3 regions of the Rhodococcus sp. NPDC057297 genome follow, and region 1 is predicted to be linked to each of the others. Evidence: riboswitches for the same ligand, from Rfam matches in the RefSeq annotation. Region 1 holds a riboswitch; each other region holds the start of a gene.

Region 1 (9,519 bases):
GCAGTCCCCAGACGAGCGCAGATAATTGCCAACGCATCGACGTTGGGAGTGCCAGGCCTTCGAGTACTCGGTCGTGCACCCAATGCGTTCGAGGACGTACCCGACGATGTGCCCGACGCCGTGTTCATCGGTGGCGGTCTGACCAACGACGCCATGATCGACGCCTGCTGGGACCGGCTTCGCGTGGGTGGGCGACTGGTTGCCAACGCGGTCACCGCCGAGTCGGAATCATTGCTTCTGCAGTGTCTTTCGAGATTCGGCGGTTCACTGCGCAGATTTCAGATCTACCGGGCAGAACCGCTGGGATCCTTCACCGGTTGGAGGCCCCAGATGCCCGTCACGCAATGGACAGCCGTCAAACGGTGAAAATCCTTCTGCTGGGCGGAACTTCGGAGGCTCGTTCGCTCGCCGCGGACGTCGCGGACGATCCGCTCCTCGATGTCGTCTCCTCGTTGGCGGGGCGTGTGCACGACCCACAGCTGCCCGCTGGTGCAACGCGGGTCGGAGGGTTCGGTGGTGCGACGGGACTGACGCAGTGGCTCGAACGCGAGTGTGTCGATGTCGTCGTCGACGCGACGCACCCGTTCGCGACGTCGATCTCGTCCAACGCGCACCAGGCGTCGCGCGCCACCGGTACACCGCTGGTCAGGCTCGTACGTCCTGCATGGACGCCGTCCACCGAAGACCGATGGGTTCGTGTCCGATCGGTCTCCCAGGCTGCCGAGACCGTCGAGCGCCTGTCCCGTCGGTCGTTTCTGACGATCGGACGCCAGAACGTCGGTGCCTTCGCGTGGATCGAGCGCACCTGGTTTCTCGTCCGGAGCATCGATCCGCCGACCGGCGCACTACCGCCGCATCACGAGGTGCTGCTCGCGCGCGGACCCTTCGCAGAGGCCGACGAAATCGAGTTGATGAAGGCTCATCGCATCGACACGATGGTCACGAAGAACAGCGGTGGAGCGATGACGGACGCGAAGTTGGCCGCAGCCCGTCGCCTGGGTGTCCCCGTGGTGATGATCGACCGACCTCGGGAAGCGGGGGCGGACTTCTGTGCAGGCACCGTCGGTGCCGTCGTGGACTGGCTTCGAGCGCACGCCCACGTCAGGGGTAACGACGCGAGGTGAACACCTGCCGGCCCGTTCCGGTCTCCACGAGTTGCGTCTGCGATGAGCCGATTATCAGCAGGCACCTCATGTCGATTCGACTCGGGTCGAGATCGCCCAGTTCGACGACGTGTACAGACTCTTCGTCGCTGCCCACCGCGCGTCCTACGACGACCGGAGTCTGCGGGCTACGGTGTTGCAACAGCAGATCTCGCATCTTCTCGACCTGCCACGTCCTGGACTTCGACGCGGGGTTGTAGACGGCGATGACCATGTCGGCGGCCGCGGCAGCAGTGATCCTGTTCGCGACCACGTCCCACGGCTTGAGGCGGTCGGACAGCGAGATGACCGCATAATCGTGTCCGAGCGGCGCGCCCACCCGGCTCGCGACCGCGTTCGCGGCCGTCATGCCGGGGACCACCCGCACCGGAACGTCGGCCCACTGCGGTTCAGCCGCTACCTCGATCACTGCCGACGCCATCGCGAACACCCCGGGGTCACCGGACGAGACGACAACCACACGCTTACCGCGTTTGGCGAGGTCGAGTGCGAATGCTGCACGCTCGGACTCCACCTTGTTGTCGCTCGCGTGCCGAATCTGCCCGGGCCGCATCGTTACTCGGTCGAGGTAGGTGACATATCCGACGAGGTCCGTGGCGCGGGCGAGTTCTCGACGCACCTCCTCGGTCGTCCAGCTGTCCGCACCCGGACCGAGGCCCACGACGGTGACTTCACCGACTCGACCATTTCCGTCCAGGGGAGTGTGGGACACGACGTTGTTGGCCGGGCTCGGCACGACGACCATCGAGAAGTACGGAACCGCTGCCGGGTCGACGTCGGCAACGTTCGAGACGCGCTGGCCCTCCGTGCTCGCGCGTTCGACATATCTCGCTTCGTCCAGCCTGCCTGCGTCGGTCAGTGCCTGCACGACAGTCGGGAAGGTGCGACCGAGCTTCATGATCGCTGCTGCGTCGGTGGCGGCCAGCCGCCGCGTCAGTTCCTCCGCAGGCAAGGTTCCAGGCAGGACCGTGAACACCTCGTCACGTTCGACGAGGGGAGTCTTCAACGCAGCAGATGCCGCACTGACCGATGTCACGCCGGGTATCACCTCGACGTCGAAGGTGCCGACGAGTCGTTTGTGCATGTGCATGTACGAGCTGTAGAACAGCGGATCGCCCTCGGCGAGCAACGCGACGTCCCGACCGGCAGAGAGGTGGGCCGCCAATCGCGCCGCGGCTTCCTCGTAGAACTCGTCGATTGCACCCTGATATCCGCCCGGGTGATCGGTGGTCTCCGTCGTGAGCGGGTACACCAGGTGCTCCTCGATCTGACCGTCACGCATGTACGGTGCTGCGACGCCTCGCGAAATGCTTCGGCCGTGACGCGCGCTGTGGAACGCGACGACATCGGCTGCTTCGATGATGCGGGCGGCTTTGACGGTGACGAGTTCCGAGTCGCCCGGGCCGATACCGACACCCCATAGCTTGCCAGGAGCGATGCTCATTCGTCTTCGCTCGCAATGGCATTGACGGCTGCAGCGGTGATCGCACTGCCACCGCGGCGGCCACGAACGACGAGATACTCGACGCCGAGTCCGGATGCGATGAGGTCTTCCTTCGATTCGGCCGCGCCGATGAAGCCGACCGGACCTCCGACGATGGCGGCAGGCGCGGGTGCGCCGGCTGCGAGCATTTCCATCAAATGGAACAGCGCGGTCGGGGCGTTGCCGATCGCGACAACGGCGCCCTCGAGTCGGTCTCCCCACAACTCCAGCGCCGCGGCAGTCCTGGTGGTCCCCAGTGTGTCCGCCAGGTCGCGAACCCGCGGGTCGGACAGCGTGCAGAGCACCTCGTTGTCCGCGGGCAACCTCCGACGGGTGACGCCGGCGGCAACCATGTTGGCATCACACAGAATCGGGGCGCCGGAGTTCAACGCTGCGCGCGCGTCGCGGACGACGTTCGCCGTGGCGCCGATGACCTCGGTCAGGTCGACCTCGCCGCTTGCGTGGATCATCCGTACGACGACCTGCGCGATGTCCGCGGAGAATGCCGACAGATCCGCCTCGGCCCTGATGGTTGCAAAGGACTGTCGGTAGATCTCCGCGCCGTCGCGGATGTAGTCGTGCATGGCGTTCACGATAGGTCAGGCCGGTAACCGGTCAGGACACCCGGTATCCGGTCGGTCCGGCGATCACGTTCAGCACATCTCCTTTCGGCGCACCGCACCGACGGTCGCATCCGGACCAGTGCTGTCGGCGTCCGCGCACGACCGTGCCTGCGTCGATCGCGTCGGTGAGATCGGCGCGGACGTCGGCATTCGACTTCTCGCATCCGGGAGAGCCGGTGCAGGCACTGGCATCGATCCAGGGTGAGTTCTCGTCGAAGATCAGACCCAACGGTGCGAGAACACGCACCACGGTGTCGGCCATGCCCTCGTCCAGATCGCACACCACGACGCTGCGCCAGGGGGTGAGGACCAACGGTCTGTCGATCGCCGCCAGGAACTCGGCGAGTCGGCCGTCCAACGTACCGAGGGCGAGCGCTCCGCCGAGCGCTACCCGGCCGTCGTCCTGCGGTAGCCAACCGACGGGGGGAGTCGAGGACGTTCCCACCTCGAGGCGGTTCGCGTCCGTCGGAGTCGAGCCGAGTGCCGCAAGCACTCGTTCGGGTCCGTCGTCGAGCTCGCTCAACCGCCATTCGGAAGTTCGCAGGTCCACGAACGCCTGAGCTGACGCCAGCAATACGTCGACGACATCGCTTTCGGCAATGCGTACACCCGAGTCCCGACCCGCGAGAACCAGCGCGTAGTGGGCTTCCTCGTCCGCTGGATCGCCGGGAAGGTGGTGTTCGGGGGATACGGCTGCTGCCGCGAAATCCGGGCGCGCCGTGAGAACGTCGCCTCGGCCGTCGTCCAGTGCGAACAGTGTGCGGCCCGGAAGTTCGGCCAGTGCCGGCCGCGCACACAGGGCGGCGTCGAGTCGGCCGATCGAGTCGCGTACGTCTACGATTCCCCCGACTCGACCGGTCAGTGGCGATGCGAGGATGTTGCGCACTCGTTCGTGCGTCGGCGACGGCAACAGACCCGCATCGGACAGCCGGCGTGCGAGCTCGTCTCCGTCGGACACAGCGCGAAATTGAACGTTGCCTCTCGACGTCAACTCCATCGAGCCGTTGCCCAGATCGGTCGCAGCGCCGGACAGAACGAGCATCTGCGCCGGAGTGACCATTCCGCCCGGTAGGCGCACGCGAGCCAGCGAACCGTCGGCAGCCTGGTGCATGGACAGGGCGCCCGGGCATTTGTCCGGGACGGCTCGGGGATCGGTCGAACTCACTTCTTCAGGCTACAAGTGCATCTTGTTGGCGGCGCGGGAGCGTTCGCGCTGCTCGCGCATCTTCGCGTCGAACTCCGTACGCCACCGAGCACTGACGGTCAGACCACGCGTCCTGGCTTCCTCGACGCCGAGTTCGACCGGAAACCCGTAGGTGTCGTAGAGGACGAACAGTTCCTCCCCGGTGACGGGTCCGTCTGCCATTCTGGCCAGTTCCCGCAGCCCCCGACGCAGTGTCTGCCGAAAGGCCTTCTCCTCCTTCACGAGTACTGCGATGATCTCGTCGTGACGCCGGTCCACCTCGGGATACGCACTGCGGTACACCCCGGCGATCGTCGGGACCACGTCCTGCACGAAGTTCTGCTCCACGCCGAGGTCGAAAGCGAATCGAACGGCGCGCCGAATCAACCGGCGCATCACGTACCCCTGCTCCTTGTTGCCGGGACGCACGCCGTCCACTGCGAGAAACACGGCACCGCGCAGGTGATCGGCCACCACCCGCATGGCCGCGGTGTGGGAGGCGTACGTCGCACCGGTCAGAGCTTCCAATTGTTCGACTATCGGCCACAGCAGAGAGCTACGGAACACGTCGGGACTGTCGATCGCCGCGGCCGCGATGCGTTCGAGTCCACCTCCGTAATCGACGTTGCGGCGCGGCAGCGTGTCGAATCCGTCCGGGGTCCGCACGTACTGCATGAACACCGAGTTGCCGAGTTCGATGTAGCGCCCGCAATCGCAGTTCTGGTGGCAGAACTCGCCGTATGCAGTGTCGTGAGGAACGTCGGGATAAAGGTAGAACACCTCGGAATCCGGGCCGCCGGGTTCCCCGACCGGCATCGCATCGGCCGAGCCCGCGCGGCACCACCAGTTCTTCGCGCCGTAGAACGCGATCCTGGCCCCGTTGCTACCGACTCGGCCGCCGTTTTCCTCCGTGCCGAGATCGACACGACCCGCGTCGATGCCCGCTGCGGCGAACATCGACGCCCACACGTCGGCGCTCTCGGTGTCCTTCGGTATCGAATACCGCTCGTCGCCGGCGAAACACGACACGAAGATCCGGGCGGGATCGAGGCCGACGACACCGGTGAGGAACTCCCAGAACCACGGAATCTGCTGATCCTTGAAGTAGTCGCCGAGACTCCAGTTGCCGAGCATCTCGAAGAACGTCGTGTGCCGGTTGTCGCCGACCTCTTCGATGTCCTGCACGCGAACGCACGGCTGACTGTCGGTCAGACGCGTCCCCTCGGGGTGCTCGGCCCCCAGCAGATAGGGGAGTAGCTGCTGCATACCGCTGCCGTTGAACAGGGTCGTCGGGTCGCCCACGGGCACCAGCGACGCTCGTTCGATCGCCCGATGGCCACGGTCGGCGAAGAACTGCAGGTACGCGCTGCGTATGTCCCGTGCATCCATCGTTCGATGCTACGAGCGAACGGGTGTCCACGGCAGCGGATTCACTTCGGTAGCATTCCCCACCAGAAGGCTTCGGCCGAGAGGAAATCCGGTGCAAGTCCGGTGCGGTCGCGCCACTGTCACAGCCAGACCCTCTCCGAAGCTGCCACGTAGAACGACCAGGGGCGCGAAAACCCCAGGAGGGTGTTACCCGTGATCTTGTTGCTGTCCACGTCGGATACCGATCTGCTGTCGGCGCGCGCCAGCGGGGTCGACTACCGGTGGGGCAACCCGTCACGGCTCCTCGCCGGCGACGTCCCGATCCTGGCCGACGGCGCAGATCTGATCGTGCTCCGCATCCTCGGATCGAAGAGATCGTGGGAAGAAGGCGTGGACGCAGTCCTCGCGACCGGACTCCCGGTCGTCGTTCTCGGCGGCGAACAGGCACCCGACGCCGAACTCATGGAACTGTCCACCGTTCCCGGCAACGTCGCCGCGCAGGCCCACAACTACCTCGCCGAAGGCGGGCCGGACAACCTCGCACAGCTCTTCGCATTCCTCTCCGACACCGTGCTGCTGACCGGACACGGATTCGCGGCGCCGATGCACACCCCCACCTGGGGCACCCTCGACCGTCAACCCAGCCACGACACAAATTCAAGTCCTGTCTCTCCTGGTCACTCCGCAGGCTCCGCTCCTGTCTCTCCTGGTCACTCCGCAGGCTCCGCTCCTGTCGTTGCGATCTTGTACTATCGCGCCCAGCATCTCGCCGGGAACACGGCGTACATCGAAGCTCTGAGCGCGGCTGTCGAAGCCAAGGGTGGCCGCGCGCTTCCCATCTTCTGCGCGTCGTTGCGCACCGCCGAACCCGCGCTGCTCGACACTCTGAAGTCCGCCGACGCGATGATCGTGACCGTGTTGGCGGCCGGCGGCACCAAACCCGCAGGTGCGTCGGCAGGCGGAGACGACGAGGCGTGGGACGTCGCCGAACTCGCCGCCCTCGACGTTCCCATTCTGCAAGGACTGTGTCTGACGAGCAGTCGCGCGACGTGGGAGGAGAACGACGACGGCCTCTCGCCGCTCGACGTCGCCACCCAGGTGGCCGTTCCCGAGTTCGACGGCCGACTCATCACCGTTCCGTTCTCGTTCAAGGAGATCGACGACGACGGACTCACCACGTACGTTCCCGATCACGAACGAGCGGCGCGCGTCGCGGGTATCGCCGTACGTCACGCACGGCTTCGGCACATCCCGGCGGCGGACCGGCGGATCGCGCTGATGTTCTCGGCGTACCCGACCAAGCATGCCCGGATCGGCAATGCCGTCGGCCTCGACACTCCGGCCAGTGCGATCGCCTTGATGTCCGAGATGCGGACCGCAGGTTACGATCTGGGTCCGCTGGACGGTCCCGACGCCATTCCGGGTCTCGCAGCGCGTGACGGTGACGCTCTGATCCACGCGCTGATCGCGCGCGGCGGTCAGGATCCGGACTGGCTCACCTCCGAGCAGCTCGAGGGCAACCCCATCCGTATCTCGGCCGTGCAGTACCGGACGTGGTTCGAGGAACTACCCGAGGATCTCACGTCGGCGGTCGAGGAACATTGGGGTCCCGCTCCGGGCGATATGTACGTGGACCGGTCGGTCGATCCCGAAGGCGAGATCGTCATTGCCGCAATGCAGTTCGGCAACGTCGTCATCATGGTTCAGCCGCCTCGTGGATTCGGGGAGAAGCCTGTTGCCATCTACCACGACCCGGACCTGCCTCCGAGCCATCACTATCTGGCGGCGTATCGCTGGATTCAGGCGTCCGCGGAGAACGGCGGTTTCGGAGCCGATGCGATGGTGCACCTCGGCAAGCACGGCAACCTCGAATGGCTGCCGGGTAAGACTCTGGGCATGTCCGCCTCGTGTGGAACCGACGCAGCTCTCGGTGACCTGCCGCTCATCTATCCGTTCCTCGTCAACGATCCGGGCGAGGGCACCCAGGCGAAGCGGCGTGCGCACGCCACCCTCGTCGACCATCTGATTCCTCCGATGGCCCGCGCGGAAAGCTACGGCGACATCTCACGTCTCGAACAACTACTCGACGAGCACGCGAACATCTCGGCGCTGGATCCAGCGAAGTTGCCTGCGATTCGCCAGCAGATCTGGACGCTCATGACGGCCGCTCAGATGCACCACGATCTGGGGCTCGAGGAACGACCCGACGAAGAAGTGTTCGACGACATGCTCCTGCATGTCGATGGGTGGCTGTGCGAGATCAAGGACGTGCAGATTCGCGACGGTCTCCATGTGCTCGGTTCCGAACCCGTCGGCGACGCCGAGGTCGAGCTCGTGCTGGCCATGCTCCGCGCCCGTCAGATGTGGGGCGGTGAGCAGTCGGTTCCCGGCTTGCGCGAGGCTCTCGGCCTCAGCGAGGACGGCGACGAGGAGCGCGTCCGGGTCGACGAGGTCGAGGAGATCGCTCACGGTTTGGTCGCGGCGATGCAGCTCACGCAGTGGGATCCCTCCCGAGCCGAGGAAGTCGCGGGGGAGCACGGTCCCACTGTTGCCGAGATTTTGAAGTTCGCCGCGGCCGAGGTGGTCCCGCGTCTGCGCGGTACCTCGCGCGAGATCGAGCAGGTTCTGCACGCCCTCGACGGTGGATTCATCCCTGCGGGCCCCAGCGGTTCGCCGTTGCGCGGCTTGATCAACGTGCTCCCCACCGGGCGCAACTTCTATTCGGTCGACCCCAAGGCCGTGCCGTCGAAGCTGGCCTGGGAAACCGGGCAGGCGATGGCGGAGTCGCTGCTGGCTCGGTACCGGAACGATCACGGCGAGTGGCCGAAATCGGTCGGGTTGTCGGTGTGGGGCACGTCGGCGATGCGCACGTCGGGAGACGATGTGGCCGAGGTCTTCGCGCTCCTCGGGGTCTCGCCGGTGTGGGACGAAGCGTCGCGGCGTGTCACCACGCTTGCGGTCATCGGCCTCGAAGAACTCGGTAGGCCGCGCATCGACGTGACCGTTCGCATCAGTGGGTTCTTCCGTGACGCCTTCCCACACGTTCTGGCGTTGCTCGACGACGCGGTTCGTCTGGTGGCTGCGTTGGACGAGCCGGCGGAGCAGAACTACGTACGTGCGCACGCGCAGGCGGACCTCGCCGAGCACGGTGACGAACGTCGTTCCACGACGCGCATTTTCGGTTCGAAGCCGGGCACCTACGGTGCAGGGCTGCTACAGCTGATCGACAGCAAGACCTGGCGGAGCGACGAGGATCTGGCCCAGGTCTACACGACCTGGGGTGGGTTCGCGTACGGACGCGGACTCGACGGCGTTCCTGCGTCGGACGACATGCGTACGGCGTACAAACGAATTGCCGTCGCTGCCAAGAACACCGACACGCGTGAGCACGACATCGCCGATTCCGACGACTACTTCCAGTACCACGGCGGCATGGTCGCCACCGTCCGCGCGCTGACGGGGAAGTCGCCCGAGGCATACATCGGCGACAGCACGCGGCCGGAATCGGTGCGGACCCGCACGTTGTCGGAGGAGACGGCACGCGTGTTCCGTGCACGCGTCGTCAACCCGCGGTGGCTGGAGGCGATGCGTCGGCACGGATACAAGGGCGCATTCGAAATGGCGGCGACCGTCGATTATCTGTTCGGGTACGACGCCACCACCGACGTCGTCGCGGACTGGATGTACGAGAAGCTGGCC
Region 2 (9,519 bases), 420 kb from region 1:
AGCACTCGGCGAAGGTGTACGGCAAAGCGTCCGTCGGCGCGCCGCCGATGTCGGTGCCGCACCTCGACACTCGCGTCATCGGGGGCAAGCCGGGACTCCTCTTCGGCCCGTACGCAGGGTGGTCGCCGAAGTTCCTGAAGCAGGGCAAGTTCACGGACCTCCCCAGCTCGGTCAAGCCGGGCAACCTGATGTCCATGCTCGGCGTCGGTGTGACCGAGCTCGGCTTGGTGAAGTACCTCGTCGGCGAACTCGCCCAGTCGGCAGCCGATCGCGTCGAGACCCTGCGTGAGTTCGCGCCCCAGGTCGTCGGCAAGGACTGGGAGCTCGTCACGGCCGGTCAGCGTGTGCAGGTGATTCGCAAGAAGGGCCGCGGCGGAGTGCTCGAGTTCGGAACGGCCGTCATCAACGCGGCCGACGGCTCCATCGCGGGTCTGCTCGGCGCGTCGCCGGGTGCGTCCACCGCGGTGCCGGCGATGCTCGATGTGCTGCAGCGCTGCTTCGGTGACCGTTACGACGGTTGGCAGCCGAAGCTGAAGGAAATGGTGCCGTCCCTCGGCAAGAAGCTCGCCGAGGACCGGGCGTTGTTCCGCGAGGTCTTCGATTGGACGTCGGCTCGCCTCGAGCTCGGGCAGACCACCCAGGTCGCACAGCCCAGCGGCGTGTGATAGCAAGAGCTGATGACTACGCAAGCGGCTGCCCTCAAGCGTTCCTGGGCTCTGGACCTGTCCAACAAGACGTTGTACGACCTGTTGAAGTTGCGTGTCGAGGTTTTCGTCGTCGAGCAGGCGTGCGCCTACCCTGAGCTCGACGGTCGAGACCTCCTCTCCGAGACGCGGCATTTCTGGCTGGAACGAGACGGCGAGGTCGTCTGCACGTTGCGCCTGCTGGAAGAGCACGACGACGGTGAGAAGGCATTTCGTATCGGCCGGCTCTGCACGCAGCGGTCCGCGCGCGGACAGGGCCACACCACTCGCATTCTGCGCGCAGCGCTCGCCGAGGTGGGCTCGGCGCCGTGCCGCATCAACGCACAGAGCTACCTCGTCGACATGTACGCCAAGCACGGATTCCTTCCCGACGGGGAGGAAGTGCTCGAGGACGGAATTCCGCACACACCCATGCGTCGCGGGGGCGGAACTCCGTGGAGCGAGGCGTAACCTCACCGGTCGTCGAACGATCAGGAAGTTGATGCGGGGAAGTCCTGTGTGAATCAGGCACGGTCCCGCCACTGTGTAGGTGCTTCGGTCCCGTGGGGCCGAAGCGCCGAAGTCAGATCACCGCACAACTTCGCAGCAGGCCCGCCGGACCGGCGGGCCGTCACCTCTCCGGCGCGGAGTCCGCCGGGACGAAGGAGTTCTCTCGTGCAGCAGCCCGGCTATCCGTTCAGTGCGATCGTCGGCCAGGAGCAGCTGCGGTTGTCCCTGATCCTCTGCGCAGTGCACCCCGGTATCGGCGGCGTGTTGGTCCGGGGCGAGAAGGGGACCGCCAAATCCACCGTCGTCCGGGCGTTGGCCGCTCTGCTGCCCGCCGTCGACGACGAGGGTGTCACCAGGCCTGCACGGCTCGTCGAACTGCCCGTCGGTGCAACCGAGGATCGCGTGGTGGGCTCGCTCGATCTCGAGAAAGTGCTGCGCGACGGCGAACGTGCGTTTCAGCCGGGCCTGCTCGCCGCGGCGCACCGTGGAGTGCTCTACGTCGACGAGGTCAATCTGCTGCACGACCACCTCGTCGACGTCCTGCTCGACGCAGCGGCGATGGGCCGCGTGCACATCGAGCGTGACGGTGTGTCTCATTCGCACCCAGCCCAGTTCGTGCTCGTCGGAACCATGAACCCGGAAGAGGGAGAGCTTCGTCCTCAGCTGCTCGACCGGTTCGGACTGGCGGTCGAGGTCACCGCGTCCCGCGATGTCGACACCCGGATGAACGTGGTGAGGCGGCGACTGAACTACGAACAGAACCCCGAGAAGTTCGCGGCCGAGTACTCCGACTCCGACGCGGAGATCGCGCGGAAGATCGTGCACGCCCGGGCGGCACTGGCCGACGTGGTGCTCGACGACACCGAGCTGCGCCGAATCGCCGCTCTTTGTGCCGCTTTCGACGTCGACGGTATGCGAGCCGACCTGGTCGTGGCTCGCACGGCGACAGCGCACGCCGCCTGGCGCGGCGCCGACGCCGTCGACGAATCCGATGTCCGGGTCGCTGCAGAACTCGCACTGCCGCACCGGCGTCGGCGAGATCCCTTCGACGAACCGGGTATCGACGAGTCGGCCCTCGACGACGCGATGCGGGATGCCGCCGAGCAGGCGGAGTCCTCCGCCGAGTCGGATCCGGGACCCGACGACGACGGTGGCGGAGACGACGGTGGCGGAGACGACGGTGGCGGCGAACCGCAGCCCGATCCCGGGCCACAGTCCGGCACATCGTCGACGGACAAGCCCGACGCCCCCGAGAGAAAACCGGGTGAGCGGGACGCCGCAACACCCGGCGAGAAGTTTCGTGCGCGATCGATCGAGGTTCCCGGCGTCGGGGAGGGAGCCCCGGGTCGTAGGTCCAGGGCGCGCTCCCCGCAGGGACGCGTCGTGCGGTCGACGACGGAGCCGGGCAAGGGACTGCACCTCGTGGGGACACTGTTCGCTGCCGCGGAGTCCCAGGTCGCGCGAGGTCGACAGTCCGGCCGATTCGTGTTGCAGCCTTCCGATCTCCGGGGTGCGGTGCGTGAAGGCCGCGAAGGCAACCTCATTGTCTTCGTCGTCGATGCATCCGGTTCCATGGCGGCACGGGATCGTCTCTCCGCGGTGACCGGTGCAGTTCTGTCGTTGTTGCGCGATGCGTACCAGCGCCGAGACAAGGTCGCGGTCATCACCGTTCGAGGCCGGGACGCGGAGCTGGTGCTGCCCCCGACATCGAGCGTCGACGTCGCCGCCACACGGTTGCGAAGGATGAAGACCGGCGGCAGGTCACCGCTCGCTCAGGGCTTCGTCACAGCCCGGGACGTCGTGCTCCGTGAGAAGGTCCGCGACCCTCTGCGCCGTGCACTCGTCGTGGCGATGACGGATGGGCGAGCGACGGGCGGACCGGATCCGGTGGGCCGCGCGCGCACAGCGGCATCCCGCATCGCGGGTGATCACATCGGCTCGGTCGTCGTCGATTGCGAGTCGGGAATGGTCCGGCTCGGATTGGCCGCCGATTTCGCCCGCCACCTGCGCGGCGGGTACGTACGTCTGGCCGATCTGTCGGCCGAGCGCGTCGCCGCTGTCGTACGCGCGGCCGCATAGGAAGGCGAGAAGCATGCCTCGAGGAGTTCCTCTTCCCGGATCGGTACCGCAGGACGGATTGACCACCCGGCAGCGTCGCAATCAGCCGGTCCTGGCCGTGCACACCGGGCCGGGCAAAGGGAAGTCGACCGCTGCGTTCGGGATGGCGTTGCGCGCATGGAACCAGGGTTTCGACGTTGGTGTGTTCCAGTTCGTGAAGAGCGCCAAGTGGAAGGTGGGGGAGGAAGCGACTTTCAAGATGCTCGGCGAACTGCACGAATCGTCGGGTGTCGGTGGCGCGGTCGAATGGCACAAGATGGGCGAGGGCTGGTCCTGGACCCGAAAGAAGGGGTCCGAGGTGGACCATGCCGCGGCCGCCGCCGACGGGTGGGCGGAGATTGCGCGCCGGCTGTCGGAGCAGGAACATCGGTTCTACGTACTGGACGAATTCACGTATCCGTTGAAGTGGGGATGGGTCGACGTCGCCGAGGTCGTCGACGTCCTTCGGAGTCGGCCGGGTAACCAGCATGTCGTGATCACCGGCCGTGATGCACCTGCAGCGCTGATCGAGGCAGCCGATCTGGTCACCGAAATGGCCAAGATCAAGCATCCGATGGATGCGGGCCGCAAGGGCCAACGCGGTATCGAATGGTGACCACCTCCGTTCCCGCCGTCGTCATCGCCGCTCCGGCATCCGGGAGCGGAAAGACCACGGTGGCAACGGGTCTGATGGGTGCGCTGCGCGGCGCCGGGCGTCGTGTCGCACCGTTCAAGGTCGGCCCCGACTACATCGACCCCGGCTACCACGCCCTCGCGACCGGACTACCGGGCCGCAATCTCGACGCGGTCATGGTCGGCGCCGAGCGCATAGGTCCGCTGTATCGACACGGAAGCGCGGGCTGCGACATTTCCGTCGTCGAAGGTGTCATGGGCCTGTTCGACGGAAAGATCGACATGTCCGGTGGCGGCGCCGCCACAGCCGAGGGCTCGACTGCAGCCGTCGCTGCCATGCTCGGCGCGCCGGTCGTGTTGGTCGTCGACGCGCGCGGCCACAGTCAGAGTCTTGCCGCTGTGCTGCACGGGTTCTCGACGTTCGACACGTCCGTTCGCATCGGTGGAGTGATCCTGAATCGAGTGGGAAGTCCTCGCCACGAGGAGGTGCTCCGCCAAGCGTGCGACCGTGTCGGCGTGCCGGTTCTCGGGTCGCTGCCCCGGATGGCGGAACTGGCCGTGCCGTCCCGGCATCTCGGACTGATCACCGCGCTCGAGCACGGAGGCCGGGCACGGGCGGCCGTCGATGCGATGTCCGATCTCGTCGCCGCGCACGTGGACATCGCCGCAATCGTCGCCCTGGCTCGTTCGTCGGTGCAGGATCATTCGTGGGACCCCGCGGCCGAGGTGGGCACCAGAGACGAGGCACGCCCCGTGGTGGCCATGGCAGGGGGACCCGCGTTCACCTTCGGTTACGCCGAACACATCGAACTTCTCCGGGCTTCGGGAGCCGATGTCGTGGTGTTCGATCCTTTGACGGACGGACTACCCGACGGCACGGCCGGCGTCGTCGTCCCTGGCGGTTTCCCGGAGGAGCACGCCGAACAGTTGGCGTCGAACACTGCGTTGCTCGCCGATGTCCGCGCCGCGGCAGGCCGCGGCATTCCGATCCACGCGGAATGCGCCGGGCTCCTGTACCTGGCGCGCAAACTCGACGGGCACACGATGGCCGGAGTGCTCGACGTCGAAGCACGTTTCGGAACGTCGCTCACTCTCGGCTATCGCGACGCGGTGGCGCTGGAGACGTCCGTCCTGTTCGACGCCGGGCAACGCGTCAGCGGCCACGAGTTCCATCGGACCAGGCTCGTGGATCCGGCGCCCTCGGCCGATCTGCATTCCGCGTGGGGGTGGCGGAACCCCAGCGCTGCGGCAGAGCGGGCATTCGTGCAGGAGGGATTCGTGCATGGTGGCGTGCACGCGTCGTACCTGCACACGCACCCGGCGGGAAGTCCGGATTCGGTCCGTCGTTTCGTCGGTGCCTGCGCAACATTCTCCGCCGGGCGTACCCACGGGACCAGAGCAGGCGCGTGACACCGGTGGCCGTGTACGTGGTCGTAGGTATCGGGGCGACGTCGACGGCATCGGTGTCGGATTGCCTCGCCGTCCTGGATGACGTCGTACCGACGTCGTTCACGATCGGGGCGTTGTCCACGCTGGCCTCGAAGGAGATTCAGATGCTGCCCGTCGCCGCGTCCCTCGGTGTGACGCTGCACCTGTGGTCCGCGGAGGAACTTGCGGCGGTGACGGTCACCGAACCGTCCGTTCGGACGCAGGCCGCCACCGGAACGCCGAGTGTCGCCGAAGCGGCGGCGCTGCGCGCGGCCGGAGGACGACTCGTACTCGCGAAGACCAGCGCGCGCGGTGTGACCGTCGCTGCAGCGCTGCTGTGACCGGCCACAGTAGCGCGTCAGGCGGAGTCAGGGCATCGTGTTAACGATGACGTCTTCACCGCTCGTACTCGGTCCTCTCGTCCGCTATGTCGGTGCGCACGATGCGACGTTCTGGTTCGAGTTCGACAGGCCGGGAACCGTCCGAGTCACCACCGATACCGGCGTGCACGGTGAGGCTTCGACGTGGGGCGTTCACGGTCACCACTACGCGCTCGTCGCGCTCACCGATCTGCCTGCCGACACCGCCATCACCTACGACTCGACGTTCGACGGCCGCGTCGTCTGGCCCGAACCGGGTGCAACCGCGGCAATTCATACCATCGACCGGCACGGTCCGGTGACCTTCGCATTCGGATCCTGCAGGCGCGGAGACAATTACAGCGACGAATCCCTCCAGCGAATCGGCGCGGATGCGCTCGCGGGCCTCGGCACCCGCATGGCCGGGCAGGGACCGGAGGAATGGCCGCAGGCGCTGCTCCTGCTCGGCGACCAGGTCTATGCCGACGACCCGTCGCCGGAGATCATCGAGAGGTTGCGCGCTCGACGAGCCGCGGGCGACGGCCCGGCGAGTGCCCGCGACACCGACGCGGCCGACGAGATCTGCGACTTCGAGGAGTACTCGTGGCTCTACCACGAGTCGTGGGGAGTCGAGCCGGTCAGGACACTGCTCGCGAGCGTGCCGTCGTGCATGATTCTCGACGATCACGACCTGCGCGACGACTGGAACTCGTCGGCGTCGTGGCGCGCCGACATCGAGACCAGGCCCTGGTGGAAGGACCGCGTCGTGGGTGCGTTCTCGTCGTACTGGGTGTATCAGCACCTGGGCAATCTCTCGCCCGACGAGCTCGGTCGAGACGAGCTGTACGCACAGGTGAAGGCCGCTGCGACCGACGAGGATCGCGAACGCTTGCTCTCGGAGTTCTCGCTTCGAGTCGACGAGGTACCCGAGACGGGCCGGTGGAGCTTTTACCGAGACTTCGGTGACACTCGGTTGATCATGATCGACTCCCGGTGCTCTCGTGACCTCGACCCCAGCAGTCGCGCGATGGTCGACGACGTCGAGTGGGCGTGGGTCAGGGAACGCGCGCTCGAGAAGTCTCCGAGGCACCTGCTCTTCGGCTCGTCACTGCCGTATCTCATGCTGCCCGCACTGCATCACCTCGAACAGTGGAACGAGGCTGTGGCACAGGGAAGCTGGGGCAAGCTCGCGGCGCGAGTAGGAGAGAAGCTTCGAATCGACCTGGATCTCGAGCACTGGGCTGCGTTCGGAAAGTCGTTTCTGGACATGGCGACCCTCGTGCGCGAGATCTCCCGAAGCGACGACGCACCCGCCAGCATCATGTGGCTTTCCGGCGACGTGCACTGCTCGTACGTCGCGCGTGCCGAGTTCGGCGTGGGAGGCGACGTTCCTGCGACGTACCAGTTGACGATGTCGCCGTTCCGCAACCCGCTGAACCTGCCGATCCGTGCCGTCAACCGGCTCGCGATCAAACGTCCGGCCGCCCGTGTACTGGCCTCGCTCGCACGGGGAGCCAAGGTGCCGCCGCCCGACGTCAGCTGGGAAGCCGAAGCCGGGCCGTGGTTCGACAACGGCGTCATGCTGCTCACGACCGAAGGGGAGACGGCGCGCGTGAGCGTCGAGCATGCGCACGTCGATCCCGTCGGCCGACAGACCTTGACCACCACTCGAAAAATGACGTTGACTCCCTGACATAGATTTGTCGGCGTGGCTCACCTCGAACTGACCGACATCGACTACTTCCTGCCCGACGGCAGGCAGCTTCTCAGCGGCGTCGGATTCCGTGTCGGAGACGGCGCCAAGATGGCGTTGATCGGACCGAACGGCACGGGCAAGACCACGTTGACTCGCATCGTCTCCGGCGACATCGAACCCGAGGACGGCGCTGTCACCCGATCGGGTGCGCTCGGGGTCATGCGTCAGTTCGTCGGGAGTGGAGCCGGCGGAACGACCAGTGGGGTTGGGAGTGGAGCCGGCGGAACGACCAGTGGGGTCGGGAGTGGAGCCGGCGGAACGACCAGTGGGGTCGGGAGTGGAGCCGGCGGAACGACCAGTGGGGTCGGGAGTGGAGCCGGCGGAACGACTGTTCTGGATCTGTTGCTGTCGGTGTCCGCGCCCGCGGTGCGCCGAGCCGCCGAGGCTCTGGACGCGGCCGAGAACGCGATGATGGAGACGGACGACGAGAAGACGCAGATGAAATATGCTGCAGCGCTCTCGGATTGGGGCGACATCGGGGGATATGACCTGGAACCGTTCTGGGACAAGGTGACGATGGCGGCGCTCGGTACGCCGTTCGATGTCGCGAAATGGCGTGATGTGTCGACGTTGAGCGGTGGCGAGCAGAAGCGTGTCGTGCTCGAGGCGTTGTTCGCCGGTTCCGACGAGTTGCTTCTACTCGACGAGCCGGACAACTACCTGGATGTTCCCGGTAAGCGGTGGCTGGAGAAGACGATTCGTGAATCGGACAAGTCTGTTCTCTTCATCAGTCACGACCGCGAGCTCATCGCGAATGCGGCGACCCGCATCGTCACTCTCGAACCAGGAATCAACGGGGCCACCTCCTGGGTCCACGGCGGAGGCTTCGCCACCTACTACGACGCGCGAGAGGACAGAAACGCCCGGCTCGACGAGCTTCGACGTCGCTGGGACGAGGAACGAGTGAAACTGCGGGCGCTCGTTCTCCGTTTGCGGGAGAAAGCGAAGTTCAACGACGGTATCGCCGCCCGCTATCAGGCCGCACAGACGAGGCTCGCGCGATTCGAGGACGCAGGCCCTCCCGAGGCGGTTCCACTGAAGCAGAAGGTGACGGTACGGCTGCACGGTGGGCGCACCGCCAAACGCGCGCTGGTGTGTACCGGCCTGGAGCTGACCGGGTTGATGAAGCCGTTCGACACGGAGATCTGGTTCGGTGATCGGGTGGCCGTGCTCGGTTCCAACGGATCCGGCAAATCGCACTTTCTTCGGCTGCTCGCGGCGGGTGGTACCGACCCCGAGCGGGAGCACCTCCCGGTACAGGAACTCGAGATCGCGCCCGTACCGCACAGCGGCACCGCCGTGCTGGGTGCGCGGGTGCGGCCAGGACTGTTCGCGCAGACTCACAGCAGGCCGGATCTCCACGGCAAGACGTTGCTGGACATACTGCATCTCGGCAACGAGCACCGTGACGGAATGGGACGCGAGGCCGCGAGCCGTGCACTCGATCGTTACGGCCTGTCACTCGCCGCAGAGCAGTTGTACGACAACCTGTCCGGTGGGCAGCAGGCACGGGTTCAGATTCTTCTGCTGGAGCTGTCCGGTGCCACCCTGCTGCTACTCGACGAGCCGACGGACAACCTCGACCTGGTGTCCGCGGACTCGCTGCAAGACGCCATCACGGCATTCGAGGGGACCGTCGTCGCCGTCACCCACGACCGATGGTTCGCGCGCAGCTTCGACCGGTTCCTCGTTTTCGGATCCGACGGGCAGGTCTACGAATCGAGTGAGCCTGTCTGGGACGAAACACGGGTCGAGCGCAAGCGAGGCCTACGGGAGCGAGCCCTGAAGGCAACGCGGTAGCGTTTCGTCCCGTGAATGTCTCCACATCGAGTGAGTCCGACGCGACCGATTCTCCCTATCTGGTCGGCCTGAATCTGTCCGGGCGGCGTGTTGTCGTCGTCGGCGGTGGCACTGTTGCGCAGCGTCGGCTGCCGTTGTTGATCTCGTCGGGTGCGGTGGTTCATGTCATCACTCGTGAGGCGACGCCCGCGGTGGAGGGCTGGGCGACGGCAGGTCAGGTGACGCTGGAACTGCGGGACTACCGCGACGGAGA
Region 3 (9,519 bases), on a different contig from region 1:
CTTGTCTGCGAGAGCCTGAGCGTCGTCACGCGCCAGGTTGGGCAGCGTCACCTCGAGCGTCACAGCGAGCTGGAAGCCGCCGGCGTCGTTGGGTCCGATGTCGACGCGGGCGCCGACTGCCGAGTCGGTGACGTCGGCCTTGTCCTGGCGAGCGACCATCTGCAGGGCAGAGTGAAAACATGCGGCGTATCCGGCGGCGAACAACTGCTCGGGGTTGGTGCCGTTGCCGCTTCCTCCCATGGCCTCGGGGATCGCGAGGTCGAGGTCGAGACGGCCGTCGGATGTGCGGGCATGCCCGTTGCGTCCCTCGCCGGTGGCCAGTGCTTCTGCGGTGTAGATCGTCTTCATTCGGATACGCCTTTCGTGTTGTGCAGCGCGTCGGTCAGTGTGATCAACGAGTCGCGGAGGTGTTCGAGGTCCTGCACGGTCATGCCGGTCTTGCCCGCAAGCTCTCTCGGGATGTCGAGGGCATGACGGCGACGGTCCTTGCCTTCTTCGGTGAGATGAATTTCGACTCGACGCTCGTCCGACGCCAAGCGGCGACGTTCGATGAGGCCGAGTCCTTCCAGTCTCTTCAGGAGCGGAGACAGTGTGCCGGTGTCGAGATCCAGTTCTGCGCAGATCTCTCGAACACCGCGTCCGTCCTTTTCCCACAGCACCAGAAGGACGAGGTACTGGGGATATGTCACGCCGAGGCGCTCGAGCATCGGGCGGTACACCGCGGTGGTAGCCCGCGATGCGGAATACAGCGCGAAGCACACCTGACGGTCGAGTGCGAGGTCGTCTGACATGAGAACGAATGTAGTGCACAACTAAGTTGTGTGCAACCTATCGAGACGAAGCAATGGGGAACGCGCACGTTCCCCATTCGACTGCTCTACCGGGTCAACGTCTCCGTGAGTCCGTCGAGAACGATCGTCGCCGCGGTCGGACCGGCGTTGAGGTACCACGGATCGTCGTCGACGGTCACGATGTGGCCTTCGGTGGACGCGCTCATCCCGGTCCACAGTGGGTTGGTGGTGTACGTCTGCTGCCGGGAACCCGGGCCGTTGTCCTGGCTGCCGACGAAAACCCAGTCCGCATCGGCCAATTGGATCTCTTCTTCACTGAAATCCTGTGACGTCTTGTCGAACTGCTGGCTTTCCGGGCGTGCAAGACCTGCATCCCAGGCGATATAGCCGGCGAACGACGGCACCCCGAACACTCGGGCGCGGTCGGCGGTGAACCGCACGAACGACACGGTGTCGTCACCGACCTGATCTCCGAGATCCTGTGCACGCGCCACGAAGTCGTCCACGAACGACTGCGCCTGCTCGGTTCGGCCGAGAGCATCCGCGAGCAGCAGGAAATCCTGCTTCCAGTTGACGCCCGTGCCTTCGGTCAACACCGTCGGCGCAATCGCCGACAATGTCTCGTAAATGTCCTCGGAACCAGCCTTGTTCGCGAGAACGAGATCAGGCTCCAGCGCTGCAATGGCCTCCAGGTCGGGGGCCTGCCTGTTCCCGACGTCGACGAACCCTGCCATCTCGGCGCTGAACTGCGGGAATTCGCGGCCGACGTAGTCCGGAACCAGGGCTGCTCCGTCACCGTAGGCAACGCCGGTGGGAGCGACGCCCAGTGTCAGTACCGCGTCGAGTTGGCCGGTGGCGATGACGACGATTCGCTTGGGCTCGGCCGGAATTGCCGTCGACCCGCCGAAATGAACGACGGTGCGGGGGAAGACGCCGTCGTCGACCCCGGGGGAGCCCATCCCGTCGGGAATGCCCGTCGGGCCAGGGGCCTCGGCGGCCGTAGGTGTCGCCAGGGTCGTCGCCGGTGTGGTGCTCGGATCAGCGGGGTTCTCGCTCGACCCGCATGCGGTGACGAGTACTGCGGTGGCGAGAAGGGACAGGAAGATCGGTGCGCGTTTCACGAGGCCTCTGGGTACGGGATCGACAAGATGAGGTAACGCTATCCTGCATCAGCGCCGGTAAACAATATCTGTGTCAGATATAGTTCTGTGGCATGAGCCACCCCGATGACGACGTCGCCCGCGGCCTTCTCGAGGTCGCATTCGGCCTACGCCGCGTTCTTCGGCTCCACCTGGACACCTCCGGTACCGACGAAACGCTGCCGCTCGCACAAGCCGAAGTCGTCCGAACGATCCTGGCGTTCCCGGACAGTCGGATCGGTGACGTGGCCGCCAGACTGCGACTTCGCCCCAACACCGTCAGCACGCTGGTGCGCACACTGGTCGACAAGGGCCTGGTCGACCGGCACCCCGATCCGGCCGACGGCCGAGCCGTCGTGCTCCGGGTGAACGGCGAACGGGCGGCCCGACGCGAACGCCGGGCCGACCGCAGGATCGAGGTACTGTCGGCCGAAATCGCGAAGCTCTCCGCCGCCGAGCGTCGGGCAGTGGAGGACGCCGTGCCGATCCTCGCGAAAGTGAACGATGCGCTTCGCCGCTCACCGGAGGATCGACGCCAGAGCTAGCGAACGGCGCGCGCGGCCTCGACGAGATTGCGCAGCGACGCCTCGACCTCGACGGTTCCGCGTGTCTTCAGCCCGCAATCCGGGTTGACCCACAACCTCTCGGCGGGAACCGAATTCAGTGCCTCTCGCAGGGAATCGGTGATCTCGTCGACGCTCGGGACTCGAGGTGAGTGAATGTCGTAGACCCCGGGCCCCACTCCGAGGTCGAAACCGACAGCGCCCAGATCATCCAAGACTTCCATGTGCGACCGCGCTGCCTCGATGGAGGTGACGTCGGCGTCGAGTGCCACGATGGCGTCGATGACCTCACCGAACTCCGAATAGCAGAGATGCGTGTGGATCTGAGTGGAATCCGCGACACCGGACGTGGAGAGCTTGAACGCCCGCACCGCCCACGCCAGGTAAGTCGCCTTGTCCTTGCCGCGTAGAGGAAGAAGCTCCCGCAGTGCGGGCTCGTCGACCTGCACGATGCGGATACCCGCGGATTGCAGATCCACCGTCTCGTCGCGAATTGCGAGCGCCACCTGATCGGCACTGTCGGCCAACGACTGATCGTCGCGGACGAACGACCAGGCCAGGATCGTGACCGGTCCAGTGAGCATTCCCTTCACCGGCTTATCGGTCAGAGACTGTGCGTACGTGATCCAGTCGACGGTCATCGCACCGTTTCGGCTGACGTCCCCGAACAGAATCGGCGGGCGGACGCACCGCGATCCGTAGGACTGCACCCACCCGTTCGCCGTCGCTGCGAAACCGTTCAGTTGTTCGGCGAAGTACTGCACCATGTCGTTGCGCTCCGGCTCTCCGTGCACCAGAACGTCGAGACCTATGTTCTCTTGCAGCGCAACCACGTCGGCGATCTCCGACTGCATACGACGTACGTACTCGGCGTCGTCGATCTCCCCCCTGCGTACGGCAGCGCGGGCGACGCGAATCCGGGTGGTCTGCGGGTAGGAGCCGATCGTCGTCGTCGGCAAGGACGGCAGGTTCAGCCGCGAGGCCTGGGCCGGGCGTCGCTCGTCGGCCGGGCTGCGATCGACGCAGACACCTGCGGCGAGCCGGGCGCGGATGGCGGCGTCGTGCAGGCGCGGGTCGGTGCGACGACTCGCGAGCGCGGCGCGCGACTCCTGCAATTCGGCTGCGACGGAATCGGTTCCGTCCCTCAACGCACGCGCCAGCACGGTCACCTCGGAGATCTTCTCGGAACCGAAGGCCAACCAGGAGCGAAGTGGGTCCACGATGTCGGTCTCACCGTCGAGCGTGTACGGAACGTGGAGCAGTGAGCAGGAACTCGACACCGCGAGGGCGCCCACGCTACCGAGCAGACTGGCGAGCGTGGCCAGAGCCTTGTCCAGATCGGTACGCCAGATGTTCCTGCCGTCGACGATGCCCGCGACGATGCGCTTGTTCACCAGAGCCGGTACCGAAGCGAGCTGCTCCACGGTGCCCGGTGCGGTCAGATCGATCGACAACCCCTCGATGCCGGTCGATGCGAGCACGGGGAGCGCGTCGCCCAGATCACCGAAGTACGACGCCAACAGGATCGCCGGCCTGGTCTCCAGTGCACTGAGGAAGTCGTACGCGCGCTTCGCCGAGGAGATCTCGTCCTGCGTCCGGTCCGCGACCAACGCGGGTTCGTCGATCTGAACCCACTCGGCTCCTGCGCCGGCCAGCTGCGTCAACAGGTCTGCGTAGAGCGGCAGAATCTCCTCGAGGCGGTCCAGGAGCGGCGCAGTGCTGTCGACGGCTTTGGAGAGCAGGAGGAACGTCACCGGGCCGACCAGAACCGGTCGTGCCGGAATGCCCAGCGTCCGCGCTTCTTCCAGCTCGCCGAGGATCTTCTCGGGGTGCAGGGTGAACGTGGTGTCGGATGAGATCTCGGGCACCAGATAGTGGTAATTGGTGTCGAACCACTTCGTCATTTCCAGAGGCACAACAGATTCGGTGCCGCGAGCGGCCGCGAAGTAGCGATCGAGTTCGCTCTCGATGCCCAGCACGCGTTCGGGAAGCGCCCCCAACATGACCGCCGTGTCCAGAACCTGGTCGTAGTAACTGAACGTGCCCACCGGAATCGAGTCCAGACCGGCGTTCTTCGACGCCGTCCAGGTGTCCTCACGGAGGCTCTTGGCCACCGATTCCAGTGCGGGAGCGTCGATCGTGCCTGCCCAGTAGGACTCGACTGCGCGCTTGAGCTCGCGTCGCGGTCCGATCCGGGGTGAACCGAGAATCGTGGCGGTGAATTCGAATGTCACTGGCATTTCTCCATGTACGTCACACGTGGGTGGATCACCACCGAGCGCGCGAGACGACCGAGCCCATGTACGTACACCAGCTGCAGGTCGACTCGCCCATTCCACGGGGCGGTGAACCGCTGCGCACGGCGTGCGCAGCACAGAAGGCAGGTATTCGGACTCGCAAGCACGCGGTCCTCGGGTGGAGGCCGCACCTACTGGCCGTCGCTTCCCAGAGAGGCTTCTCCAGTGCATATGACGGCGGTCGTTCCTGCATACCGCTGCGGGACAGTCCCGGATTCTCACCGGGTTCCCTCTTGCGTCGCCGTCCGTGGTCTTCGGGGCTCCTCACGACCGCTGGGCGAACCAACTGCACGCATGAGCATAGTGCCGCGCATGCCCCCGGGGACAGGCGTGCTACCGTCTGTTCCATGCAGCGCACGTATTTCTGGTTTAGCAGGCCGGCCCCGGGTGGGTCAGCCAGCGACGCCATGCGCTGAGACCCCACCCCACGAGCCGGATGCAGACCGGCTCGAAGCGTGCGTGGAGCTCTCCGAGGGCCGGTCTGAGAATCGAAAAGGATTTCTCATGACTACAGCTGTCACCCCTACCGATACGTCGTTGGACGATCAGCGCACCATCAGCATCAGCCCGCTGGTGGCGCCGTCGTTACTACGACGTGAGCACGCCGCCGACGACGCGGTGTCGTCGACGGTTCGTCGCGGCCGCGCCGGTGTGGTCGACATTCTGAACGGCGCGGACGACCGTCTCATCGTGGTGGTCGGGCCGTGCTCGGTGCACGACACCGAGGCTGCGATGGAGTACGCGCGCAAGCTCGCCGAGAAAGCGTCCGAGCTGGGCGATCGGTTGCACATCGTCATGCGCGTCTACTTCGAGAAGCCGCGTACGACGCTGGGCTGGAAGGGTCTGATCAACGATCCGCACCTCGACGGCTCGTTCGACATCAATTCCGGACTGCGCGTGGGGCGTCAGCTGTTGGTCGACATTTCCGCGCTCGGACTGCCCGTCGGGTGTGAATTCCTCGACCCGATCACGCCGCAGTACATCGCGGACCTGGTCAGCTACGGCGCGATCGGAGCCCGGACGGCGGCCAGCCAGGTTCACCGGCAACTGTGCAGTGCGCTGTCGATGCCCGTCGGCATCAAGAACTCGACGGAGGGCGACATCCAGGTCGCGGTCGACGGCACCCGTGCGGCGGCGTCGAGTCACGTCTTCCCCGGCACCGATCTGGACGGCCAGGCCGCGTTGATTCGCACCACCGGCAACCCGGACTGCCACGTCATCCTGCGCGGCGGCACCGACGGACCGAACTACGACGCAGAATCCGTCGCCGATACGGTCGCGCGTCTGCGGAAGTCGTCGCTCCCCGAGCGCGTCGTCATCGACGCCAGCCACGGAAACAGCCGCAAGGACCACAACAAGCAGGTCGACGTGGTCACCGACGTTGCCCGACGCCTCGGCGAGGGTGAGCACGGCATCGTCGGTGTCATGCTCGAGAGCTTCCTCGTCGCGGGCCGTCAGGATCTGACTCTCGGACACAAGGAGGACCTGACCTACGGCCAGTCCATCACCGACGCGTGCCTCGACTGGGACACCACTGCGGCACAACTCGATGTGCTGGCTGCTGCCGTCGAGACTCGTCGCGGCTAGCGGACACCGCGCGGCCGGAACTGCACGCTGATGCGTGGTCCGGTCGCGCGGGTGCTCTTGGGAACGGCGTGCTCCCAGGTGCGCTGACACGAGCCGCCCATGACGATCAGATCGCCATGTCCCAGTGTGAATTTCAGCGATGTTCCGCCTCCACGGGGGCGCAGCATCAGTTGCCTGGTGGCGCCGAGCGAGACGATGGCGACCATCGTGTCCTCGGTGGCGCTGCGGCCGATGTTGTCGCCGTGCCACGCCACACTGTCGGATCCGTCTCTGTAATAACACAATCCGGCTGTCGTGAACGTCTCGCCCAGCTCCGGGCCGTAGTGTGCGTCGAGAGCGGTCTTGGCTTCGTTCAACGACGAGTCCGGCCACGGTTCGGAGTCGGAGTAGAACCGCACCAGGCGAGGTACGTCGACCACACGGTCGTACATCTGACGCCGCTCTGCCCGCCAGTCCACCCCGTCGACGAGACGGGCGAACAAGTCGATCGAACCGACCCACCCCGGCCGCACGTCCACCCATGCGCCGTTCGACAGTGCCCGCCTGCTCACGGTCGATCCGAGGGGGCCGAACTGCTCCTCGTCATCGGTGAACAGCGAGCCCTGAAGTTCCACGCTCATCGGCACAGCGTAGCGGTTTTCGAACGTATGTTCCACCCATAAGGAGGTGGCTGTTACGAGGTTAGGTGACCCTTCCTGGCGTGCTACTTTAGTGAACCTAAACCAACTCTCGGAGGGTCCTGTCGATGTACATAGGTTCGCCGACGCGTCGTATCACCGCGTTCCTGGTTGCTGCGTCGATGGCAACGGCGCTGGTCGGATGCAGTACCGATTCCGGTGACTCGTCGGCCGACACCGAGACGTTGGCAGCGACCGGGTCGGCCGCGGCGGCGGGTTCGTTTCCTGTCACCATCGACTCCGCTCTCGGAAGCGCCACCATCGACTCGGCCCCGACTCACGTTGCCACCTGGGGTTGGTCCAACCAGGATGCTCTGCTGGCCTTGGGTGTGGTGCCGGTCGCGATGCCAGCATTCGTCGGTGAAAGCTACGGCGCCGACGCCGAGGGCGTGCTGCCGTGGGATCGAACCGCTCTCGGTGAACTCGGCGCCGCGACTCCCACATTGTTGGCTGGAGACGGCACCGGCCAGGCCCCGATCGAACAGTTCGCCCTGGCCGAACCCGACTTGATCTTCGCGCCCTACTCCGGTATCAGCCAGGCCGAGTTCGACGCGCTTTCTGAGATCGCGCCAGTCGTCGCCTATCCGGAGCGACAGTGGACCGCCTCGTGGCAAGAGCAGGTGACGATTGCAGGCGAGGCCCTGGGCAAGCAGGCCGAAGCGGCCGCGGTCGTCGCGGATACGGAGAAGAACATCGCGGAGGTCGCGGTGAAATACCCCGCGCTGAAGGACAAGTCGATCACGGTCGCCCTGCCGAACGAGCCCGGTGTGTTCTCGGTGAGCAAGGACGACGACGTGCGAGTGGAGTTCCTCGAGCAACTCGGTCTGGTCAACGAGGAGTCGATTCAGCAGTCCGATCCGACAGACGACGCCGAGGCCGTGTACTTCGACCTCAGTTACGAGAAGGCGTCGGCGATCGCATCGGACGTCCTCTTCGTCGTCGCGTACGACAAGCCGTCACTCGCCGCGTTCCTGGCGGAACCGGTCATCGCCGAGTTGCCCGTCGTCGCCGATGGACGAACCGCCTCGACCGAAAGCTTCTCGGTGGAGAAGAACTTCGCGTTCGGTGGACTCACCGTGCTGACCATTCCCGTCGTTCTGGACGATATTGCGTCTGCGTTGAACGCGGCTGCGGAGAACGTCGCCTGACCGGCGTATGCGTGTCGGTGCATCGGCCTATCGTGTGCACATGGGATACGAATTTCAGGTCACGGTGGACAGTGGGAAGCCTCATGAGCAGGCGAAATGGTGGGCCGAGGCCCTGGGATGGATCGTCGAACCCACGGACAGTGCATTCATCGAGGGACTGATCGCGGCGGGTCACGCCAGGCGGGAGGACGCCGTGGTGTTCGAGGGCAACCTGGTCTGGAAGATCGGCGCGGCGATCTTCGATCCGGACACTCCCGGAACCCCGCGTGTTCTCTTCCAACTCGTTCCCGAGCCGAAGACGGTCAAGAATCGTCTTCACTTCGACATCAGGGTCGGTGACGAACGCGAGGCCATCGCTCAGAAGCTGGTCGACGCCGGGGCCGCGATCTCGCACCGTGGTCAGGTCGGTCCGAGCACGTGGATCACCATGACCGATCCCGAGGGTAACGAGTTCTGCGTGTCCTGACAGGGAGGGTCAGCGGTAGGCGCCGGGGGTTTGCCCTGTCCAGCGTTTGAAGGCTCGGCGGAACGCGGAGGGTTCGGAGAAGCCCAGCCTGTTGGAGATGTCGTCCACCGAGTCGCCGCGGCTCAGTCCGGAGACGGCGGCGTCCCGTAGGACCTCCTCACGAATCTGGTTGACGGAGGTACCTTCCTGCCGCAGTAGGCGACGCAGATGGGCGGTGCTGACGGTCAACATGTCCGCGATGTCGTCGGTGCCGGGTGCCTGGCCCTGCAGGCCGAGTTCGAGTGCCCGGCGGACTTGTGCGGACGCGGTGCTGTCGTAGTCGCGGGCGGTGAACAGGAGGTTGGGGGATTCGCGGAGGTACTCGGCGAGGGTGTCCTCGGTCTGCACGATGGGTGCTCGCATCGCTGAATTGTCGAATTCCAGAGCGGCTACCTCGGCTCCGAAAGTGACTCTCGTGCCGAACATTCGGTCGTAGAGCTTGCCGGTGGACGGATCGTCGAGGTCGTACGGTAGTTCGACTGAATGCAGTTTGACTCGTCCTCCGATGAGCCAAGCAGCGAAACGGTGTACCAGGACCATCCGAAAATCTGTGAGCAGTCGACCCGCAGCTGCCCGCGCCTGCTCGGGCAGGTGACTGTTGTCGGCAGGGGGGATGGTCAGACGCGTCGTCGAGTCATCGCCCGTGATCAGCATCGGGGGCATTCCGGACAGTACTCGGGTCGTTTCGGACATGCGGTTCAAGGCTGCGGAGAGGTCGGGACAGTGAATCAAGGTCAGGCAGATGACTCGAAAACTGCCGCGCCGCAGCGGCATCGACGCGAGTCCGAACAGTTCGTCACCGGTGACCTGCC

Evidence for each region. A riboswitch is a leader RNA that binds a small molecule or an ion and turns the genes downstream of it on or off. The one in region 1 is predicted to bind cobalamin.
Region 2: another riboswitch for cobalamin. It lies ahead of ACFULT_RS14110 (magnesium chelatase subunit D family protein); the one in region 1 lies ahead of cobN (cobaltochelatase subunit CobN).
Region 3: another riboswitch for cobalamin. It lies ahead of metE (5-methyltetrahydropteroyltriglutamate--homocysteine S-methyltransferase); the one in region 1 lies ahead of cobN (cobaltochelatase subunit CobN).

Annotation. Positions count from the first base shown of each region.
Region 1 covers NZ_JBHUZE010000004.1:566,290-575,808, forward strand. The annotation lists gene cbiE (precorrin-6y C5,15-methyltransferase (decarboxylating) subunit CbiE) at 1-366, shown strand, start outside; gene ACFULT_RS16080 (cobalt-precorrin-6A reductase) at 345-1,124, shown strand; gene cobJ (precorrin-3B C(17)-methyltransferase) at 1,102-2,607, opposite strand; gene ACFULT_RS16090 (precorrin-8X methylmutase) at 2,604-3,230, opposite strand; gene cobG (precorrin-3B synthase) at 3,262-4,434, opposite strand; gene ACFULT_RS16100 (alanine--tRNA ligase-related protein) at 4,444-5,841, opposite strand; adenosylcobalamin-variant (AdoCbl-variant) riboswitch at 5,911-6,032, shown strand; gene cobN (cobaltochelatase subunit CobN) at 6,034-9,519, shown strand, end outside.
Region 2 covers NZ_JBHUZE010000004.1:142,635-152,153, forward strand. The annotation lists gene mqo (malate dehydrogenase (quinone)) at 1-665, shown strand, start outside; gene ACFULT_RS14105 (GNAT family N-acetyltransferase) at 678-1,154, shown strand; adenosylcobalamin (AdoCbl) riboswitch at 1,165-1,316, shown strand; gene ACFULT_RS14110 (magnesium chelatase subunit D family protein) at 1,359-3,272, shown strand; gene cobO (cob(I)yrinic acid a,c-diamide adenosyltransferase) at 3,286-3,906, shown strand; gene ACFULT_RS14120 (cobyrinate a,c-diamide synthase) at 3,900-5,333, shown strand; gene ACFULT_RS14125 (cobalamin biosynthesis protein) at 5,330-5,692, shown strand; gene ACFULT_RS14130 (alkaline phosphatase D family protein) at 5,739-7,403, shown strand; gene ACFULT_RS14135 (ABC-F family ATP-binding cassette domain-containing protein) at 7,419-9,266, shown strand; gene cobA (uroporphyrinogen-III C-methyltransferase) at 9,278-9,519, shown strand, end outside.
Region 3 covers NZ_JBHUZE010000002.1:79,877-89,395, forward strand. The annotation lists gene ACFULT_RS06235 (organic hydroperoxide resistance protein) at 1-348, opposite strand, end outside; gene ACFULT_RS06240 (MarR family winged helix-turn-helix transcriptional regulator) at 345-791, opposite strand; gene ACFULT_RS06245 (ABC transporter substrate-binding protein) at 878-1,912, opposite strand; gene ACFULT_RS06250 (MarR family winged helix-turn-helix transcriptional regulator) at 2,005-2,475, shown strand; gene metE (5-methyltetrahydropteroyltriglutamate--homocysteine S-methyltransferase) at 2,472-4,727, opposite strand; cobalamin riboswitch at 4,855-5,092, opposite strand; gene ACFULT_RS06260 (3-deoxy-7-phosphoheptulonate synthase) at 5,295-6,377, shown strand; gene ACFULT_RS06265 (alpha-ketoglutarate-dependent dioxygenase AlkB) at 6,374-6,997, opposite strand; gene ACFULT_RS06270 (ABC transporter substrate-binding protein) at 7,123-8,202, shown strand; gene ACFULT_RS06275 (VOC family protein) at 8,243-8,668, shown strand; gene ACFULT_RS06280 (AraC family transcriptional regulator ligand-binding domain-containing protein) at 8,678-9,519, opposite strand, start outside.